DNA from 3 places in the Methylomonas sp. DH-1 genome. Region 2 is predicted to be linked to each of the others. Evidence: riboswitches for the same ligand, from Rfam matches in the RefSeq annotation. Region 2 holds a riboswitch; each other region holds the start of a gene.
The links. A riboswitch is a leader RNA that binds a small molecule or an ion and turns the genes downstream of it on or off. The one in region 2 is predicted to bind cyclic di-GMP.
Positions count from the first base shown of each region.

Region 1: linked by a shared signal. The riboswitch ahead of VXJ35_RS00600 (hypothetical protein) and the one ahead of VXJ35_RS10390 (VPLPA-CTERM sorting domain-containing protein) in region 2 are both predicted to bind cyclic di-GMP.
Region 3: linked by a shared signal. The riboswitch ahead of VXJ35_RS00350 (hypothetical protein) and the one ahead of VXJ35_RS10390 (VPLPA-CTERM sorting domain-containing protein) in region 2 are both predicted to bind cyclic di-GMP.

Region 1 covers NZ_CP143089.1:135,805-140,649, reverse strand. The annotation lists gene VXJ35_RS00605 (HAF repeat-containing protein) at 1-497, opposite strand, end outside; gene VXJ35_RS00600 (hypothetical protein) at 576-1,460, opposite strand; cyclic di-GMP riboswitch class I at 1,534-1,609, opposite strand; gene VXJ35_RS00595 (TonB-dependent receptor) at 1,840-4,305, opposite strand; gene VXJ35_RS00590 (FecR family protein) at 4,320-4,845, opposite strand, start outside.
Region 2 covers NZ_CP143089.1:2,212,768-2,217,612, forward strand. The annotation lists gene VXJ35_RS10380 (hypothetical protein) at 1-593, opposite strand, end outside; gene VXJ35_RS10385 (hypothetical protein) at 649-1,779, opposite strand; cyclic di-GMP riboswitch class I at 2,237-2,318, shown strand; gene VXJ35_RS10390 (VPLPA-CTERM sorting domain-containing protein) at 2,356-3,126, shown strand; gene VXJ35_RS10395 (hypothetical protein) at 3,193-4,797, shown strand.
Region 3 covers NZ_CP143089.1:80,790-85,634, forward strand. The annotation lists gene VXJ35_RS00345 (TonB-dependent receptor) at 1-1,666, shown strand, start outside; cyclic di-GMP riboswitch class I at 1,913-1,991, shown strand; gene VXJ35_RS00350 (hypothetical protein) at 2,116-2,919, shown strand; gene VXJ35_RS00355 (hypothetical protein) at 3,170-3,895, shown strand; gene VXJ35_RS00360 (hypothetical protein) at 3,901-4,845, shown strand, end outside.

The sequences.
Region 1 (4,845 bases), 2.1 Mb from region 2:
GCGCTTTCGTCGGCAGTAACCGAAGTACCGATCACTTGGCCGGCGTCGTTGATGCCGGTAGCTATACTCCAACGTCTATCGTTCGGATCGGTCGCACCGCCCAAATCGTTCAAATCGGTTCGGGTGCTGCCGTTCCAGACTGCCGCGTGGATATAGCCGACGAAGGCACGAGACGAGCCGCCGGCTATGGTTCCGGCCGAGTTGATGGCCCAACCACCGTTGAAACGGCCCGGATCGGAGATCAGGTTCAGCGTGGCGCCGTTCCAGCGCGAAAGAACCCAACCCTGGTCTTCGCTGGGCGTGCCCAGGCTGTTGATGCCGGTGGTTTGGTTGGCGTTATTGATCGCGTTGGCAGATGAATACGGACCGCCGGCGGTGCCGAGGTCGGTAAAACCATAGTCGGCGGCGTGGGCCGGGGCGGCCAGACAGCCGCATACGGCCAAGGCCAGTGCGGCGCGCAGTTTCAGGACGGAAGCGGGTAATGTTGGAGAACTCATGTGTAATTCCTTTAAAGATTTTTAATCGAGTAATGCCGGTCCGGCGTGAGCGGACATAGCGACTAGCCGAGTAGCCTGTTAGAGCGGCCGCGCTTTGCGTTTTTTAGCGGCGCCAAACAATGCCAGCGCGCTGCCGAACAGCCAGACCGCACCCGGCACCGGTACCGCGGCCGGCGTCAGGCTGAAGCTGCCCAATACGCCTCGGTTGGCATTGTTGGCCTGGCTGGTATAGACCGCGCCGCCGACAAATACCGTGTAACTGCCGGGTGCCAGATTGCTGAACAACTTGGATACCGATCCGTCTTGCAAGCCGTCGCCGCCGGGAATCGGGTAGGCGTTGCCGTCCGCTAACGGCGAATTGGCGGCCGGCAAGGTCTGGCTACCGTCGTAGGCGCTGCCTATGTATTCGAAACGGCTGGGCGATGCGGCGCCGGGATCGGGGTCGTTGGTGATATTCCAACTGGTTAGCGATCTGAAGGAACCTTCCGTCGCCGTGCAGCCCGGTGTCGCTGCGCAATCGGCGACCCTGAGCAATTCCGACCCCACCGAATAGTCGTGGTCGGAACCGACGGCACCCGAGTGGGGCGAGCCCAAGTAGAGAGAAAAGCCGGGAACCATGCCGTTAATGCCGAACGCATTCGCTTTCTTATCGAACTGCAGCAGGACATTGGCGCGGCCGGTCAAGGTAAACGCAAACGCTGCCAGTTTATGGGTGTCGGCCCAATCGGCGTCGGCGCCGTCGGCCCAGCCGTAGTTGCCGACCACTCCGCTGTTCAACGAAATCGGCGCCACGGCCGAGGCGCCATCGAAGGTGCCGAAATTGACCGGGATGATGTGCGCCGTGGCCGGCGTCGACGATATGGCGCCCAGTAACAGCGCTAACGGGATTTTTCTGTCGAAACCCGAACCCGCTGCGGCACCGAAGCGATGCCGCGGATTCGATTGCGCTTTAGAGATAGTCATAGTTTGTATGCCTTGATGTTGGGATTGCGGTATCGATAGCCTTCCGGCTATCGGCCTCGTCCTCGGTCGTCCGAGCGGCAACCGGGCTGTCTGAAACAGACCCCATGGCTTTCCGGCCCCGTCTCGCGGCGGGTGTGGCTTTGCCGTCGTCCGTGACGCGGGTTAAGCGCCTAACGCCGCTAAATTGCCGAACGGTCGGCAGCGGATTGCGCGCTTATCCCGAAACGGCCTGTAGCTGGCCGTCATCGTTTAGGACGACGGCGACCGGGAAAGTCCCAAAATTTTTTTTACAAAGCGTTTGTGCCGGCGAGCGGCTGTCGATTGAGCCGGAACTTAGGAATGTATCGGACGGCGTATTGCGGGGTTAGCGAAGGCGGGTTCAATACTCGACGCGGAATGCGCCGAGAAACGTGCGCGGCGCGCCGAAGAAAATATCGTAGCCGGTGTTGCTGCCGACGAAATAATACTTGTCGAACGCGTTCTCGACATTCAGTTGCGCGGTCAGCTTGCTATGGCCGAGTTTCAGCGAATAGGCCGCCATCACGTTGGCCGACACATACCCGGGAACCTGGTAGTCGTTGGCTTGATTGCCTTGGCGCTGGCCGACGGCATTACAGCCGGCGCCCAGTTTCAAATGTGCGAACGGGCCGCTCTGGAATTCGAAGCTGGTAAACAGGCTGCCCGAGTGGCGCGGAGCGTTGGGCAGCCGGTGGCCCTGGTCGCCGCTGCCGCTGCTGCCGCCGGTATCGCGAACGATTTCGGCAAACATCAAATAGCTGTAACCACCAACGATGCGCCAGCCCGGTAACGGTTCGCCGCTGATTTCCAGTTCCGCACCGCGGCTTTGCGCCGCGCCGATGGCCGTCGACAGTTGCGGATTGACCGGGTCCGACACGGCCGCATGCTGTTTGCTCAGATCGAAATAAGCGGCGCTGGCGAAAAATTTGCCGTTTGCCAACTCGGTCTTGGCTCCCAGCTCCCATTGCTGCGCGGTTTGCGCCGGCAACATCCCACCGGCGCCGTTGCGGCCGTTCTGAGCGCCGAAATTCTCGCTGTAATTGGCATAAAGCGACAATTCGGGCAACGCCCGCCACAACAGGCCGCCGCGCGGACTGACTCGGTGTTCGTCGCCTGCGATCGCGTTCAGCAAGCGGTCTAACTGGTTGGCTTGATCGAAACGCAAACCGCCCAAAACAAACACCCGGTAAGGCATTTCGATCTGGTCCTGCAGGTACAAGCCGAACCAGGACGTGCTGGTGTCGACGGCAAAAAAGGTTCCGCGGGCGGAATCGATGCCGTCGAAGCCGATAGGGCTATAGATCGGAGCGAAGACGTTGAAGCTGCCCGGTAAAAAACGTACGTCAAACGGATCGCTATCGTCGGCACGATAGTAATCGCCGCCTAACAGTAGCGTATGTTTCAGCCCCGCCGTGGCGACGCGGCCGGTTAGCTGTAGCGAGGTAAAGAAATTGTCCGAACGGGGCCGTTGCCGACCGAGGCCGCGCCGGATATTGCCGGCGGCATCGGCGGGACCGGTAAAAAAGGCGTTTTCGATCTCCGCGCGAATCGAGTGGTAGTAAAAACGTTGCGACAGTTGCCAAAAATCGTTGAACTCGTGCGACCAATTGTAACCGGCCAACATCCGATAGCCGCGATTGCCCAGGAAATCCGGCTCGTCGGTGTTACGGCTGCGGGCTACCGCGGCCGGGCGATTGCCTAGCGGCGGAATCGCCGCCCCGGGCGATTCGTCAAACCCCTGATATTCGAATTCGGTAGTGAACTGGCTGCGCGGGTTCGGTTGCCATTTCAACACCGGGGCGACAAACAAGCGGTCGCTGGCGACGAAGTCGGTAAACGAGCCGGCATTTTCGTAAGCGGCGTTGAAACGGTAGAGCACATTGCCGCTGCTAGCGGCCGGACCGGTCGCGTCGAGGCTGGTCCGGTAATAGTCGAACGAGCCGAACTGCTGCTGCACAGCGTAATACGGCTTGGCCGAAGGCTGTTTGGTGACCATGTTGACGATGCCGCCGGGTTCGGCGCGGCCGAACAGGATCGAGCCGGGGCCTTTCAGTACTTCCAGCCGCTCCAGATTGGCCGGGTCGCGTTTGCTGGAAAAACCGTTGGAATAGGCCTGCGGAAACGGGCTGCCGTCGCGGTAGGCCAAAATGCCGTTACCGGTGCTGAAACCGCGCATGGTATAGCTGTCGCGCAGCAAGGCGCTCGACGCCTCCGGCAACACGCCGGCAACCAGTTGCAGCGCCTGGTCGAGGCGAACGGCTTGGCGGTCGAGCAAGACCTGCCGGGTAACGCCCGCTACCGAAAACGGCGTTTCCATCAGCGCAGTGTCGGTTTTAGTGGCGGTAACGGAATTCTCCAGCCGGTAATCCTGATTCGCCGGATTGCCCGGCGGCTCGGTGCGCCTGCCGACCACGGTGAAGTCGGGAAGGCTGGCATCCCCAGTCGCGGCGGTTGCCGCATGATGCAGCAGAACGCTGTTGTCGGCGCTAATCGTAAAACCAAGACCGCTGCCGGCCAGAATTTTTGCCAATGCTTGGCTCGGCTTCAGCCGGCCGCTGGCGCCGGACGAATTCAGGCCCGCCGTCAGTTGGCCGTCGGCAACGATCTGCAGACCGGATTGCAGCGAGAATTCGACCAGCGCCCGATCCAAAGCCTGGGCCGCGATATGGCAGGCGAAGTCAACGTCGAGCACGCTGCCGGCCACTGCGTCATAAGCCGGCAGAGCCAGCAATGCCGGCAATAACAAGCGGTGCCAGGCCGTTGTTCGGTCTCCGGGCGGCGCAGCTGTAAGCGGGCCTGCCGGATTTTGCCCGGGAATCTGGGGCATATGCGTGCCCGGCGTCAGCCCAGCAACACCCAAAAACCGGCCAGCCGGCGGGCGCGGACATTCAGTGTTTGTTCCAGTGCCGAAACGGCGTCATCCGGACGGTCGACGGCGAATACCGCCGTGATCGGCCGCCGGGCTAGCGCCGGATCGGTCAACACCAGCTTGTCGCCGCGGTAACGGTTCAGCTCTTCGACCGCTTCGGCCAACGGCGTTTGTACGAATACGATGCGCCCCTGCTGCCAAGCCAGGCTGCGGCTCAAATCGACCGGTTCCAGGCCGGCGGCCCGGCCGTCGCGGTAAACGGCGGTCTGGCCCGGCGCCAAGGCCAAAATCGGATCGGTATTGCGGACCGTGCTGGTTTCCACTCGCCCCTCGGCCACGCTGATGCTGACTTCCGCGGCGGCCCGTTTAACGGCGAATTCTGTGCCGGTCACTTTGGCGCGGGTATCGCCGGCGATTACCCAAAAAGGGCGTTCCGCGGCGTGTGCGACTTGGAAGTAGGCTTCCCCGCGCAATAATTCGACGCGGCGCTGGTTCGCC
Region 2 (4,845 bases):
AACAGTTCGATCTTTTCCAGATTTATACCCGGATCGCCGCAGCGGTCGGCCACTTCGCCGCAACAGGCCATGATCTGCTCGATCAATTCGCTGCCGGCGGCGTCGGCCGCGGCTTTGGCCGGGATCACGCCGTCGCCGTTGAAGCGGGTGTCGGCGAATATTTTGGCCATGTCGGCCAGATCGTCGCTGCCGATTTCCGTAGCATCGGCCTTGCCCAGGTTTTTCAGGATTTCCTTGGCCGAGGCCAACAGTTGTTTGCCTTCCGGGTCTTGGTCGTTGATCGCCGCCAACGGCAGTACCGGTTTTTGTTGCACCAGATCGGCAGGATTTTTCAGCACCTGGCAGGCCCAACTGACCGCCGCGGTCACCTCGTGCGCCCGAATCCGGCCGTCGTGGTCGCTATCGAGCAAGTCCAGGGTTTTTTGATCGAAGAACAAGCCGTGGGTCGGGCAACTCAGCGCCGCCCACAGTTTCTGGTCCAATTCCGGCAGCGCCAGCAAATCGCTGGTCCGCTTCAACTCGACTTGATCGAAACCGCCCAATTGGGCGAAACGCCATTTATCGGCACCGGACCGGCTGGATATTTGCGGCATAAACTACCTCCTGCACTCGTTATTTTTGTTATGGGGTTCACGATTTTAGCTAGTTTTACAGGCTTAATTCGCCCGATGCAACTTGCTTAACCGGAATGCAGGCCGGGCAGGAGACTTGCAGCAATTCGCCGCTGTGGCGGTGGCGGATCGGCCGGGCCCGGCCGTCGCTTTGATTCATGGCTTGGAACAATTGGTTTTCGGCGGCGATGACTTCATGCTCGTGCTCGAACGGGTACAGCCCCGGCGCCAGACCGCCGCCGGCGATGAAATGCTCGCTGTCCAGCAGCATCAGTTTGGCGTGCAGCAATTCGTGCAACAAGGCGTCGGCCGGCGCGATGCTACAGGCCGGCGTCGCCTCGCAGCCGGGATCGCCGAGCAATTGCGCGCCGAGGCGGGTATCGAAATGGATGGTGACGCTGGCAATGCCGAATTGGTTGCCAAAAGCCACGGTTTGCCAGGTGCCGGATTGGTAATTCAGCTCGATTTTTTGGCCGCGCAATTGTTCGATCAGCGCCACGGCCTCGGGATAACGCGAAAAGTATTCGGCGATGGTTTGCAGATCGGCGCCCAGTACAGCCGGGTCGCCTGATTTTTTCCGGTAGACCTGATTTAGAAACTGGACGATGTCGGCCGCCGCTACCGAGTCGGTTTGCAAGGCGGATTGTTTTTGGCTGTAAGCGGCCAGTACTTCAGCAGCCGAAGGCGGCCGCCGCTGGCGCAAGCGGATCACGCCGTCGCCGCTATTGCCGGCAACCCCGGCTTGGACGGTCAGCGCCGGCGCGGGCAATTGCCGGCCGCCGGCCACGACCTTGACCGCTTGCAATTCGTCGGCGCCGACGCTGCGTGACACTGCGCTGAGGCCGATACAAAAACTCAATACCAAACCCAATCCGCGCCGGCGATTGCCGTCGGCCCAACCTTGCGCGCCGCGCCGGGCGTCTTCTTTCAGATACAGCGCATAGCGCTCGGCGATGGCTTGCAGTTCCGAGAATGCGGCCGGGTGGGTTCGGCTCAAGTCGGCCCGGCAGACCAAGGCTGGGCGGCCGTCGATTTGGCACGGGTGCAGGAAATTGCAGTGGCTGTGCTGCAGATACCAGCGGTTCAGCGCGCCGGCCAAGCCGGATAAATCGCCGATTTGCGGCTGCGCGCCTTGAAAGGCCTGGTGCAAAAGCTCGATTTCAGTCATGCCGGAAAGCTTGGGTAGGGGGCTGGTGGTCTGCGGCGACCCGGCGCCGGGTCAGTCAGTTCGCCACTGTAACAGCGGCGTAACTTGGCCGGCAAGCCTCGCCGCCAGATACCGTTACCGCGGCCGGCTCAAGCCGGCAAAGCCGATTTGCCAAGCGATACAACGGCATAGCCGGCGCCGGCACGGCCGATTCCGCCTGCCGTGTAATACGTTTGTATTACGTTTCATCAAACTGTAACCGACGCGTAACGAAAAACGCCGATTTGAACTGGAATAATTTGCCGCAACTGGAACAGCGCCGCAGGGCGCGATGGTTCATCGAGTTTACGGATCGGCTAGGGATCAGGGACGGCACGCAGACGGAGCGGCGAGGGAAGAGGTTAGGGAGTAGGCAGCGGTAGCAACAACGGTAGCGGGGAGAGCGGCGCCATTTCGGTGCAAAAGTAGGACTTAGGAAGCGTGTAAAAGCCAAACCCGTCGCGAGGTGGGGACGGAAAGCCACGGATGTTGCCGCCAGGCAAGATGGCCGGGTTGTCACCTTGTGTATTTATAGTTTTTTAAAACATGAGGCTAAAAATGAACAAATTCTCAAAAACTTTGGTTGCGGCCGCGCTGTTGGCCGGCGCCGGTGCGGCTAACGCGAGCATCGCGGTTCTGGGCTCGAACGATTCAAGTCGCGAGTTGTATTTTCAAGCGTACGACAGCGTTCAGAAGAAAACTTACAGCCTGGATTTGGGTATCACTTTGGCGGAGTTGGTTAACAACTACACCAGCGAGACTTACAACATCAGCCGCGATTTGAGCAGCGATGCTAACTGGACTGCGTTGACTTCGGTAGCGAGCTACAACCCATCTAATGTGCAATACGTGTTGGCAGTGGGCCGCTCTTCGAAATTGTTCATTACCCAAAAAGAAGGCAATGCTTTGCCGGCTTATGACGCGCCGCTGACAACCAGCGGTGTGGCGACTGTCATCACTAACCACGCTCAAGAAATCAACGTCGGTTTGGAAAATAATCCTGCGCTGAACGTCAGCAAACTGGTATCGGACACTGATGCGCCGAAATCCGGTCAATGGTCTTCCGGTGCTAACTTGCCGGACGACATTTGGGGTACGACCGGCGGTTCCGCTGCCGCAGTCGCTTTCGGCCAAAAAGCCGATTTCTGGTATGCGCAAAGCACCAACGTAACCAAAGCCGCCGGCCAATGGCTGCTGTCCGGCAACACTCTGGAATACAAAGTATTCCCGGTCAGCCAAGTGCCGCTGCCGGGCGCGGTCTGGATGTTCGGCGCCGGCCTGATGGGCATGCTGCGTGCGACCCGCCGTAAATGGGCGGTTGCCGAGTAAACCGCTTCACGGGCGGCGGCTTGTCCGCCGCTCGCTTTCCAGTTTTTATCCACACGAGACATGACCATGAAAAAATTAGTTTTAGGCGCGGCTATTGCCGCGGCAATGTTCGGTGCGGCGGCGCAAGCGGCAATTCCGACCATCGACCCAGCCAACACCCGCGTGTTGTACATCTCCGGCGCTTCTGCCGCGGCGACCTTCATCGACAAACTGGTGACTTCAACCAACGTCGATGCGACCGACCGCATTTGCGATCCGAGCAGCCAAGTCTACCGTTTCAGAGACACCGGCAATACCGAACAATTTGCGATCTATTGCAAGGCTAATAACACCGGTGCGGTCGGCGTGAAGAACCCCAGCCTGCCGACCGGCGCGGCCAACGCCAATCTATTGATTTATAAAGTTAACACCGGCGGTTCCGGAACCGGTGTGACCCCAGTGGCTCAAGCTACGCCTCTGGCTTTCTTGAACATCACTAGCGGTTGCACCGAAAAGAATGCTGGTAACTTGAGCACTCCTGCTGATATTGAATGCACCAATATCAACAACAACCAAATCCCGGATATGGGTTTGTCCGACGTCGATCCGATCCAGTTCAGAGGTAATAATGCGATCAACGGTGTCGATATCAGTGCCACCGATGTTGCCAAACTGACCGTCAAAGCCGCTGCGGCGTTGACCTTCGGCGCCCCGGTAACTTGGGATTTGTATAGAACCTTGCAAGCCGCACAAAAATCCACCAACGATCTGCCGGCGTCTTGCTTGATCGGCGATAGAACTGAGACTTGTATGCCTAGCCTGACTTCGGCGCAAATCGCTTCTATCCATGCAGGTAAATGGGACGAATGGAATGCGTTGAAAGTTGGTAACAGCGCAACTGCGCCAGGCTTGCACGACTGGGCTTTAACCCAAACCACTGCAGTTCCTGCCTTTGGCGGCGGCAACGTTACCATAGCCGATCTGGCACCAGTGGACGCACCTTTCCTGCACACCTGCCGCCGAGACGTTGGTTCAGGTACCCAGGCTCAATCCAATATTATCTTTTTGGGTGACGGATGTTCCGATGCTGCAACTGCACTGCCGCCGGCTAATGCTACCGATGCTGACTTCGCGGAAGGTGATGGTGTTGCGATTATTCATTCAAACACCAGTACCGGTCGGGTGGATTCCTGCTTGCGCGACTTGCAAAACGGTAACGATGCGGTTTCCGGCTTTACCAACGATTGGGGTCACCGTTGGGCCATCGGTATTTTGTCTTTGGAAAAAGCTAACGCAGCTTACGAGTTCGTCAAAATCGATGGCGTAGCGCCGACCTTGGCTAACGTAGTCGAAGGCAAATACAAAGATTGGGCGGAAAATACCTTCCAATACCGTAACAACACTTCGTCAGCTCCGTTGGTCGGCGACAAGAAAACTCTGGCCGATGCGATCATCAAATCAGCCGGTGCGCCGACGGTGATGGCCGATTTGAATGGCGGTTTCGTTCATACCTTCGGTAACGGCGCTTTCTTGGCGGTACCTTCCAACTTTGCATCGGTTAACGGCAGTTTCGATTCTGCTAGACCGGTAACACCATACAGCCATGCTGTGAAAACCGGTGCTACCACCTTCGCTCCGGCCAACGCTTGCCGTGTACCGACCATCTGGGGCGGCGGCGCAGGCCAACTGTAACGGGATTTTAAAATAGCCGGGGCAATCCCGGCCGGAGCCAGGGACGGC
Region 3 (4,845 bases), 2.1 Mb from region 2:
CGGTTCGCCGGTCGGCGGCGTCGTCAACATCAGCTCGAAGCTGCCCCAAGCCAAAGTTTTCGCCGAAGCCGGCGTCAAAGTCGGTAGCTACGATTTCTATCAGCCCTTCATCGACCTCAACCAACCGTTGAACGACAACGTGCTGTTTCGGATCAACGCCGAATACACTGCGGCCGGCAACCGGATCGATGCCATCGACAGCCAGCGTTTCAATGCCAATCCCGCGCTAACCTTCACCGACAACGACCGCACCCGTTTCACCGTGCAGGGCAAGATTTCGCGTTGGCAGCAGCCCGAATACCAGGGGGCGCCGGCCACCGGCACGATTGCCGGCGACTTCCGCAGCGACAGCGACCGTTTCATCGGTCCCGCCAACGCACCGGACAGCCGTTCCAAGACCGATGCCGTTTGGGGCACTCTCGAACACCGACTCAACGCCATCTGGACCTTGACGCTGAAAGCCCGTTACGCCGAGTCGGCTTTCAACCAACGAGTGCAAACGCTATTCGGCGACGACAACTTCTCCGCCGACCGGCCCTACTCGTTATTCGGTTCAACCACTTGGGCCCTGGTCAACGCCGAGTTGAGCCAGCATCAACAGGAGCGTAGCGTCCAGGGTTACGCGGTCGCTAAATTCGATCTGGGCCCGAGCAAGCATTCGCTGGTTTTAGGCGCCGACGGCAGCCGGCTCGACGATGCCGGCTTCATTGATGCCGACATGGCTCGTACCGGCTTGGCCGACCTGTCCGCGCCGGTTTTCAACCTGCCGTACCACAAGCCCGGCCCCGGAATCGACAACCAGTTTATCGGTAACCTGACCTACGGCGGTTATGCGCAACTGCAAAGCGACTTTTACCGGCGTTTTCATCTGCTTGGCGGGCTTCGGCTGGGCACGGTCGAAATCGGCTTTGAAAATCGGCAGTTGCATATCCGAGCAACCACCGACAGCCAAAAGCTGTTGCCAAAAGTCGGCGGAGTCGTCGACCTGACCGACCATATTTCCTGGTTTGCCGGTTACAGCGAAGGTGTGCGCGGCCAGCCGTTCGTCAATTTTGTGTCCACGCCGCTGCCCGAACTGTCGCGCCATCTCGAAACCGGCTGCAAATTCCAAGTCGCCGACCAGCTCAGCGGCCAAGTCGCCGTCTACCGGATAGACCGCAGCCAGGTCGCTGTCACCGATAGCGGCGATATCGAGCGCCGTTCCGTCGCGGCCGGACAACAACGTTCTCGGGGAATCGAAGCCGATCTGGCCTGGCAACCATTCCAAGCTTTGAGCGTACTGGCCAATTACGCCCATACCGACGCCCGCTTCGCCGACGGCAAAGCCGGGGTCGCCGCCGGTAACCGCTTGCCGCAGGTGCCGGAAAATTCCGGAAGAGTTTGGAGCCATTACCGCTTTCAAGCCGGAATCCTTAATGGCTGGAGCGCTGGATTTGGCGTTTATCTGCGCGACGGCGCCTTTTTGTCGAACAACAATGGCTTTAAAACTAGCGGCTATCACAGCTTCGATGCCGCCATCGCTTACGAAACCGGACATTTTAAGTTAGCCGCAACCGTCAAGAATCTGACCGGCGAACGTTATTTCCTACCCTACGACTATTTCGATGGCCGGGTGGCGCCGGCGGCCAATACGTCGCTGTTCGCGACCTTGTCGGTGAAATACTGAGCCATCCTCCGCGCCGAGTCGCCGTATTCGCACCGCGCGCGCCAACCCGGTCGACGCAAAAAATTAAACCTGTTCGCCACTTTTTTGTGGTCGTTTTTTTAGTTCATCCGACTTCCTATATGACGATGTTTCGATCCCGTTGCGAACGCTTTGGCGGCGGCATCGAACTTCGCCGCCCCGCTACGGCCATCGATGCCGCGCTGTAGCCATTGGTGATCTCGCCAGCCTGGAGCGATGTTGCAGGCATAGGACACCAGCCACATCCGCCGCGAGGCGGAGCCGGAAAGCCACGGGTCTTGGACGACAAGACGGCCGGGTTGCCTTCGACCGACAGGTTGAGGCTGTCGTAACGCGGCAGCCGATCGAACCGGATTATCTCGTTACCGGTTCGACACCTGGCGTTTGCAAGTTAAACGCTAACCGTAAACCGTAATTTTTAAGGAAAAAATATGCATACCAAACCCGCCAAGTTACTCTTTCCAGCGCTAACCCTAGCATTTGCATTCGCCTCGACAAACGCTAGCGCTACCTTGCTAAACGCCAGTTCCGGCGGCACTTTTACCATCAATTTCGACCGCGATGCCTTTGCCAACATGTTGGGTGGCAGCGCCAGCGGTATTGCCGGCATATTCAACGACCGGTTTTATAACGCGGCCGAATCCGACTACACCACGCAGTCGGGTGGTGCGCTGTTAGCCGGTCGGGATAATGTCGAATCGGACTCTACTAATTTGATCCACACCCTGACCGGTACTTCTGTCAATTCGGTGCAAGCAACTTCTCGCCACGCTCAAGCCACTTCCGCCGACTTTGCCATCGACTCCGATTCCGGCAGCTTTGCCGGAACAGGGCAACTGGGCATGCTCGGGGTGCAAGCCATCGGCATAGGCGCCACCGCGCTTGCCGGCCCTTATGCTGGCGGCGGTATGGTCTATGGCGATTATTCGCTTAAGTACAACAGCGCTTCTGCCTATTGGTCTTTGCAAAACAATATTTTCTTCCCTATGGAAGCCTATGCGTTGGCCGATTTGGCACTGGTCTTCACAGATGCCAATAACTGGCAATTGACCGGTAATTTGCTGCTGAGTGCCGACAATGCCAGCATGTTGTTTGGAACCGAGGGGGCCAATGTCGGCACGTTCAAACTGAGCGTCGGCTCAATTTCCGCAGTACCGGTTCCGGCTGCCGTTTGGATGATGGGGTCCGGTTTATTGGGTTTGCTGGGCATCGCCCGCCGGCAAGCCGCGGTTTAACACGGGTTATGCGCCGCAGCCGACGCTTTTTCGGGATCGGTTGCGGTTTTCCCGGAATTGCGCCGGTCAGGCCGGCTAACGCCCCGGAATCTTAATTTACGCAGGAGCGCCCATGTCAGTTGCTTTTCGTTGTGCCGGTTCGGCACCAAGAATTTTCTTTGTCCTTACGCTCAGCGTTTCAGGTGTATTTTTCACCCCTTTCGGTGCATTCGCGGCCACGCTGAATGCCGCGGCGGGCGGGACTTTTACGATGAACCTGGACCGCAATGCCTTTGCCTTACTCAACGGCGGCACGGCCTCTAATCCCGGCGACTTTTTAGTGCAGTTTTTCGATACGCAGGCTTCGGATTATAAAAGCTACAGCGATTCGTATTTTTACCTGGGCAATACCAGCCGCACGGAAGTTTCGGCCCTGAATTTGGTGCATGACATCACGCCGGTCGGCAGCAGCAATCCGACAGGCCAGGCCGCCAACCGCCACGTCAAATCCACCACGCCCAACTTTTCAATCGACAGCGAGACCCTGGCCGGGACGGGTTTGCTGGGCATGACCGGTATCGAGCTGTTCCGCGGCCTCTACAGCGGATCGCTCATCACTGGCGACTATTCTTTGCTGTACAACCCGAATAATCGGCAAAATGCCTGGGCCGATTTGGGGCAAGACGGCACACCCAGCGGCTGGTACCTGCAAAACAATGTCAGCTTTAGCATGGTGGTTTATGAACTGACCAATCTGGTAGTGAGTTATACCGACGCCAATCATTGGCAAATGAGCGGAGACTTACTGATGAGCCCGGAAAATGCCGACTTTTTACACGGCGCGCGTCTGGCCGATATGGGCGATTTTTGTTTGGGCGTTGGCAGCCACAGCGGTTGTGGGCAAGTGAGCACCGTGCCGGTACCGGCGGCTCTATGGTTATTTATCAGCGGATTAACCGGTATGTTTATCGGCCGGCTGCCAGGCCGCCGGAGTTGATTCCCATGCGCGCGATACCTTACTTAATATCTTCGCTTGCCATGTCGATGCTAGCTACGGCCGGCCATAGTTATGCCCAATCGCAATTTACTTATGGCCCTTACGTCAGCGTGCAAATGAATGTCGACGGCAACGGCAATAACATCCCGGGCGATGCCGCTCACGAGCCGACCATCGCCTTCGATCCCAATAACCCGGATAAACTGGTCGCCGGCTGGAAGCATTTCGCCAGCGTGTTATCCGGCAGCCGGGAAGGCGGCTGGGGCTTCAGCGACGACGGCGGCAAGCACTGGCAATTTCAGGGTTCGGTTACTCCCGGCCAGCAACGTACCAACAACATGGTCGATGTGGACTCGCTTGGTAATTTCTACTACCAAAGCCTGCATTACGACGCTACCGGCAGTTATGCGCAAGATATCGAAGTGCTTAAATCGATCGATAGCGGGATCAGTTGGCAAGCACCGGTTTACGCCCACGGCGAAGGTGCCGACAAAGGCCGCATCGGCATCGACCGCAGCGGAGCGGCGAGCGACGGCCATATCTATTTGGCCTGGCGCGAGGGCCTGGACGATCGGCATTTCAGCCGCTCAACCAATCATGGAGAGAGCTTCGAGGAACTGATAGCCATCCCCGGCAACCCGGCTTTCGGCACGATAGGCGTCGGCCCGCAAGGCCAGGTTTATGTTAGCGGGCGGAGCGAAAACGGCGAACTGGTGGGTGCCAAACTGGTATTTGAGGCTTATCTGTTTGCGACCTCGCCGGATGCGCGCAATCCGCGCGTTACCCCGACGTTTACCACGCAAACGCTGGATTTGGGCGGATCGCCGGTGATGTTTCAATACCGGAACAACCCCAACCAATACGGTCCGCCCGGCGATGTACAAGTCAGCGTCGATACTTCCGATGGCCCGATGCGCGGCAATATTTATGTCATGGCCCCGGTCGATCCG